DNA from 3 places in the Bacillus sp. XF8 genome. Region 1 is predicted to be linked to each of the others. Evidence: predicted binding sites of a transcription regulator. Region 1 holds the regulator's gene; each other region holds the start of a gene.
What was found. The regulator Rex, encoded in region 1, represses fermentation and respiration genes when NADH is low (regulators of the CRP and FNR family bind a similar motif). The targets are predictions, from matches to a motif close to TTGTGAAATATTTCACAA.
Positions count from the first base shown of each region.

Region 2: the regulator Rex is predicted to act here: its motif matches at 696-713, upstream of J4P91_RS11865 (DUF1641 domain-containing protein).
Region 3: the regulator Rex is predicted to act here: its motif matches at 805-822, upstream of J4P91_RS16980 (nitrate reductase subunit alpha).

Region 1 covers NZ_JAGDQK010000054.1:4,717-6,993, forward strand. Annotated here, with positions in the region: gene J4P91_RS25935 (ABC-F family ATP-binding cassette domain-containing protein) at 1-641, opposite strand, end outside; gene J4P91_RS25940 (redox-sensing transcriptional repressor Rex) at 826-1,455, shown strand; gene J4P91_RS25945 (YdiK family protein) at 1,484-1,675, opposite strand; gene J4P91_RS25950 (CPBP family intramembrane glutamic endopeptidase) at 1,678-2,277, opposite strand, start outside.
Region 2 covers NZ_JAGDQK010000018.1:133,772-136,048, reverse strand. Annotated here, with positions in the region: gene J4P91_RS11870 (winged helix-turn-helix transcriptional regulator) at 1-338, shown strand, start outside; gene J4P91_RS11865 (DUF1641 domain-containing protein) at 809-1,249, shown strand; gene J4P91_RS11860 (NAD(P)/FAD-dependent oxidoreductase) at 1,294-2,277, shown strand, end outside.
Region 3 covers NZ_JAGDQK010000027.1:35,739-38,015, forward strand. Annotated here, with positions in the region: gene J4P91_RS16975 (Crp/Fnr family transcriptional regulator) at 39-737, shown strand; gene J4P91_RS16980 (nitrate reductase subunit alpha) at 946-2,277, shown strand, end outside.

The DNA.
Region 1 (2,277 bases):
CCAGGATAGCCTTGTAAATATTGTTCAAGCCATGTTAATGTATCGATGTCTAAATGGTTTGTTGGTTCGTCCAAAATAAGTAAGTCTGGTTTTGTTAATAGTAGCTTCCCAAGAGCAAGTCTTGTTTTCTGTCCACCACTTAACGTAGAAATCGTTGTTTGGTGTGTTTCAACTGGAAAACCAAGTCCACTTAAAATGGAGCGAATATCAGCTTCATATTGATAACCACCTTGATCTTTGTAGTCTAACTGTAATTGATCATAATCAGCGAGTAATTTTTCGTACGTAGCAGCATTTGAAAAGTTCTCTTCCTTACCCATTTCCTGCTCTAACCTTCGAAGTTTCTTTTCCATTTGCTGCAGATGAGTAAAGACGGTAAGCATTTCATCCCAAATTGTTAAAGAAGTTTCTAAACCAGTATTTTGGGCTAAGTACCCAATTGAAACATCTTTTGGCTTTATAATTTCTCCACCGTCGTGAGATAGTTCACCGGCAATTATTTTTAATAATGTGGATTTTCCAGCACCATTTCGACCAACTAGTGCAATGCGATCCTTTGTTTGAACTTCCAATTTAATGTTTGCAAGAATTGTTTCAGCACCGTATAATTTTGAAAGCCCATTCACTTGTAATAAAATCAATGTTTTCACCTCAAATAATTTCTTAACTTTGCCATGTTTATATTTCTCAATCATACTAAAAATAGTGTATAGTTTAAAATAAAGAGAGAAGTCTTCTCTCTATTATACAAGGAAAGTCATAAGTGCTAAACTTCTGTATTTGTTTTAAGTCTATGAACAAAGATAGGAAGAGAGGAGAGGTTATATGGATCAGCAAAAGATTCCACAGGCCACTGCCAAACGATTGCCTCTATACTATCGATTTATCCAAAACTTATCTCTTTCTGGTAAGCAACGTGTTTCATCGGCAGAATTGAGTGAAGCGGTGAAGGTAGATTCCGCGACAATTCGAAGAGATTTTTCATATTTTGGAGCGTTAGGGAAAAAGGGATATGGGTATAATGTGAATTATTTACTATCATTTTTCCGAGAAACGCTCGATCAAGATGATATAACACGTGTAGCACTTATTGGAGTGGGTAATTTAGGGACCGCTTTCTTACATTACAATTTCACGAAAAATAATAATACAAAGATTGAAATGGCGTTTGATGTCAATGAAGAGAAAGTTGGAAAAGAAATCGGAGGAATTCCTGTATATCATTTAGATGAATTAGAAGAACGTTTAACAAATGATATACAAGTGGCAATATTAACAGTGCCTGCTACCGTTGCACAAGCTGTAGCGGATCGATTGGCCGAAACAAATGTACATGGAATTTTAAATTTTACACCGGCACGATTAAATGTTTCAGAAAATATAAGAATTCATCATATTGATTTAGCTGTAGAATTACAAACACTCGTTTATTTTTTGAAAAATTATCCACAATAAAACGCAGAGGAAATCCCTCTGCGTTTTATTATTGCTTTTTCTTTGTAAATTTGACTAAGATAAGTCGAAGTGCCAAATTAAAATCAATTGTTGCCATAGCAGCAAACAGCATTGTCCAAAAGTTCCAAATTGTATCTGTAACGTTCGTAATTGCGAAACGTGTAAAGACACATCCGAGAAGGAAATACAGTGCTGCCATGAACAATGGTGAGTTCCTCATATTTAAAATCCTCCGATAAATCCTTGCATTTTTTCTGCTTGTTTAATCATTTCTTGTATTTGTTCGTTACTTACTACTACTTGGGTTATTGCAACTAGTGAATTCATCGTAACGTGAGCCATAATAGGAACGATGATTCGTTTTGTTTTCACGTATAGAAAAGCGAAAACAAGTCCCATGGAAGTGTATACTAACAAATGTGTAAAATCAAAGTGAATTGCTGCAAAAACAAGTGAACTAATAATTGCCGCGATAAAGAAATTAAATCTTTTATAGAGTGTTCCAAATAAAATTTTTCTAAAGACAATCTCTTCTAAAATAGGGCCGATGATAGAGATAACAATAAGAAACCATGGAGTAGCTCTTGCTATTTCCATCAAATCTTGGGTATTTTGAGAACCGGGCTTAATCCCTAATAATCGCATTTCAATATTAGCTGCGATTACTTGAGCAAACATAGCTAAAAAGAAACCGATAAATATCCAGCCGATTGTAGCAGAAATACTAGCTCGCTTAGTATCTAAATGTCTTTCGCGGATATCGGTTCTAAGTAGCCAAAGTATAATACATAATGCAATAAAAAAGCTGATGATTGACCAGTG
Region 2 (2,277 bases), on a different contig from region 1:
ACATTCCTGTAGAAGCAACCTTAGAAGTAATCGGCGGAAAATGGAAGGTCGTTATTCTTTGTCACTTAACAAAAGGGACAAAACGAACAAGTGAATTAAAACGTTTAATGCCTGGCATTACGCAAAAGATGCTCACACAGCAATTGCGTGAATTAGAAGAAGATGGAGTTATTCAAAGGAAGGTATATAATCAAGTACCACCAAAAGTTGAGTACTCTCTTACCGACTATGGTTGGTCCTTAGAAGCGATTCTTGATTCCCTTTGCACTTGGGGTGAATGTCATCTAGAAAAGAACGGAAATTCATCCATGCTTATCCCACAAACAGATCAACCTTAACCAGAAAAAGAGAAAAAAAGGGAAAAAACAAACATCATTTGCTCATTCTCCCCTTTTTTTCTCTGTAATTAAGTACATTTTGGGTAACATTAAAATAAAATATATGCTTTTTTCCCTTGTCAGTACTAGGTTATGAACTCAAAGTCTAATCATTAGGAATCATTTTTATGTTAACCTGAGTGTATATAGTATATAATATAAGATATATATTATATACACTTTCCGATAAAGGAACTTTCCATTATGCGGACAAGCCATGTATCGGACAGTTCATAAATAATAGGTAAGAAATTATGGTTTTGGATTCATGATTGTCTACTACTTGCAATCATAAATTTAAAGGCATTTTATTGCGTTTTGTGAAGCTTTGTATAAAGTTTTGCAATTTTTTTGCTAACGCTTACCTGTTACTTTGGAATATTTTATTCCTAAAAAAATAAGAGTATTGCTATCGTAAAGGAGAATTGGAGATGCCAGAAACTATCACTCAAACAAAGCCTGAACAAGAATCTTTACAAATTTCTGCTAGCCAAGGACAACTTGATGTACTTGATCAATTGTTAAAACCTGAGGTACAAGAATCATTAACTACACTAGTAGAACAGCTTCCAAAGTTAACTGAGCTTGTTAACATTTTAACTAAGTCTTATGACTTCGCTCAAACTGTTGCTACTGACGAAGTATTAAAAAGCGACACTGTTGGTGCAATCCAAGAGATTGTAGAACCTGTAAAAGATACAGTAAAGAGCATGGCTGCAACTGCTATCGAAGCAAAAGATCGCGCTGACGAAAGCACTGAAGTTATCGGTCTTTTCGGTTTGTTAAAATTACTAAAAGATCCACAAGCACAAAAAATGTTCCGTTTTATCAATGCTTATCTTCAAATTAGTGCAGAACGCAATAATAAATAATTTATCTTATAACAACAATTAGTAAAGACGGGGGATATCATACTATGTCAAAACAAATTGTCATCTTAGGCGCTGGTTATGGCGGACTTCTTGCCGCTTTAAATGTACGTAAATATTACAGCAAATCAGAAGCACAAGTTACGGTAATCAACCAATACCCAACACACCAAATCATTACAGAACTACACCGCCTAGCAGCAGGTAACGTTTCTGAGCAAGCAGTTGCAATGCCACTTACAAAACTTTTCAAGGGCAAAGACATCGATCTTAAAATTGCAACAGTTGAGTCATTCTCAGTAGACAAAAAAGAAGTAAAACTAGCTGGTGGCACTACTTTATCTTACGATGCACTTGTAGTTGCTTTAGGAAGTAAAACTGCTTACTTCGGAATTCCAGGACTAGAAGAAAACAGCATGGTATTAAAATCTGCTGCTGATGCAAACAAAATCTTCAAACATGTTGAAGATCGTATTCGTGAATACGCAAAAACAAAAAATGAAGCTGATGCTACAATCTTAATCGGTGGTGGCGGATTAACTGGCGTTGAGCTAGTTGGTGAACTTGCTGACATTATGCCTAAACTTGCAAAAAGTCACGGCGTAAACCCTAAAGAAGTAAAATTACTTCTTGTTGAAGCAGGTCCAAAAATCCTTCCAGTATTACCAGACGATTTAATTGAACGTGCAACTACTAGCTTAGAAGCGCGCGGCGTTAAATTCTTAACAGGTCTTCCTGTAACAAACGTTGCTGGCAATGAAATTGACTTAAAAGACGGTCAAAAAATCGTTGCAAACACATTTGTTTGGACAGGTGGCGTACAAGGTAACCCATTAATCGGTGAATCAGGTCTTGAAGTAAACCGTGGCCGTGCAACTGTTGATGCATACCTACAATCCACTTCTCACAAAGACGTATTCGTTGCTGGAGACAGCGCTGTTGTCTTCGGTCCAGAAGGTCGTCCATACCCACCAACTGCACAAATCGCTTGGCAAATGGGTGAGTTAATTGGATACAACTTATACGCAGCA
Region 3 (2,277 bases), on a different contig from region 1:
ACATCCAAAATAAGAAGTAGACTGCTTTAAAAAGAAAGGTGATTGCTGTGAATCGTACGGCATTATCAAATGATTTAAAGGAATTACTTGCATCTGTTGAATATAAAAGGCAGATCAATAAAGGAAGTTATATTTTCCAAGAGGGTGTGGAGGCGAAAGAACTCTATATTATTCACTCTGGGAAAGTTCAAATTAGTAAAATTAGTGCTGATGGCCAAGAATTAACACTTCGCATTTGTTCAAAGCACGATATTATCGGTGAATTAACATTATTTACGGACAATGCAAAGTACTTATTAAATTCGAAATGCCTAGAAGACGTTGAAGTGGGCATCATTAAGCGTGATGCTTTAGAAAAAGCATTACTCCAAAAGCCGGCCCTTGCATTTGAATTTATGAAATGGATTAGCGAGCATTTAAGGAGAATGCAAACGAAATTCCGTGATTTAGTGTTGCATGGTAAAAAGGGTGCCCTTTATTCCACACTCATTCGTATGACAAATAGTTATGGTGTATTAAAAGAAAATGGGATCCTCATCGATTTACCTTTAACAAATCAAGAACTTGCAAATTTCTGTGCAACATCACGTGAAAGTGTAAATCGTATGTTAAATGATTTAAAAAAACAAGGAATCATTTCCATTTATAAAGGAAAGATTACCATTCATAATTTGCAATTTTTAAAATGCGAAATCGCCTGTGAAGATTGCCCCGCCTCTATTTGTAGCATTGAGTAGCCTCTCTATTTGAGACGCTGCTCTTTTTTCTTTCTTCCTTTACTCTATGTAGAAAACCTCTTCTACGATGTGTAAAACATCACACTCTCCAAAATTTCATATAATTTTTTTGACAATCTGTTGAACTGTGACAGATATCACATCTCTATTTTTCACACTCTTTTATATTGAATGTTAGTAAGAGAAACGTATTAAAGGAGTGAACAGTATGAAAAAGAAACCTTCGGCACTAATGAAACGTTTAAAATATTTTTCTCCAATAGATCGCTATAACGATAATCATACACAAGAAACATACGAAGATCGTGAATGGGAAAACGTGTACAGAAAGAGATGGCAACATGATAAAGTAATCCGTTCTACACACGGCGTAAACTGTACCGGTTCTTGTAGCTGGAATATTTATGTAAAGGACGGAATTGTAACTTGGGAAGGTCAAGAACTGAACTATCCATCTACCGGACCTGATATGCCTGATTTTGAACCACGAGGATGTCCGCGTGGAGCTAGCTTTTCTTGGTACATTTATAGTCCACTTCGCGTGAAATACCCATATGTACGCGGTGTCCTTTGGAATATGTGGCAAGAGGAACTTCAAAATCACAAATCACCACTAGACGCTTGGAAAAGCATCGTAGAAAATCCTGAAAAAGCACGCACATATAAAAGTGCGCGCGGTAAAGGTGGATTTGTTCGTGCAAATTGGAAGGAAGTATTACAACTTGTTGCTGCTTCTATGCTTTATACGATAATTAAATATGGTCCAGATAGAAATGTCGGATTCTCACCGATTCCAGCGATGTCTATGTTAAGCTATGCTGCTGGTAGCCGATTTATGCATCTTATGGGCGGTCCAATGCTTAGCTTCTATGATTGGTATGCTGATTTACCACCAGCTTCACCGCAAATTTGGGGTGATCAAACTGATGTTCCAGAAAGTAGTGATTGGTACAACTCTGGTTACATTATGACATGGGGTTCAAACGTACCAATGACAAGAACGCCAGATGCCCATTTCTTAGCAGAAGTACGCTACAAAGGAACGAAAGTCGTTTCCGTAAGTCCTGATTTTGCTGAATCAACCAAATTTGCAGATGATTGGATGAGTGTAAAACAAGGTACAGATGGTGCTCTTGCAATGGCAATGGGGCACGTTATTTTACAAGAGTTTTACGTGGACAAACAAGTGGAATACTTCACAAATTATGCAAAGCAATATACCGATTTCCCATTCCTTGTCACATTAAAACAGCAAGGAGACCAATTCGTTACAGACCGTTTCTTAAACGCTTCTGATATTGGTCGTGAAACAAAACTTGGTGAATGGAAACCAATTCTTTGGAACGATCATTCGAATGATTTTGCAGTACCTCATGGCACGATGGGATCACGATGGGATAACGAAAAGAAATGGAATTTACGCTTAGAAGACGAACAAACAGGTGAAAAAATTGATCCACGTCTTTCTTTACTTGGTATGGAAGATGCAGTTGGAACTGTACAAATCCCATATTTCTCCGATGACGGAAACAAAGTATTA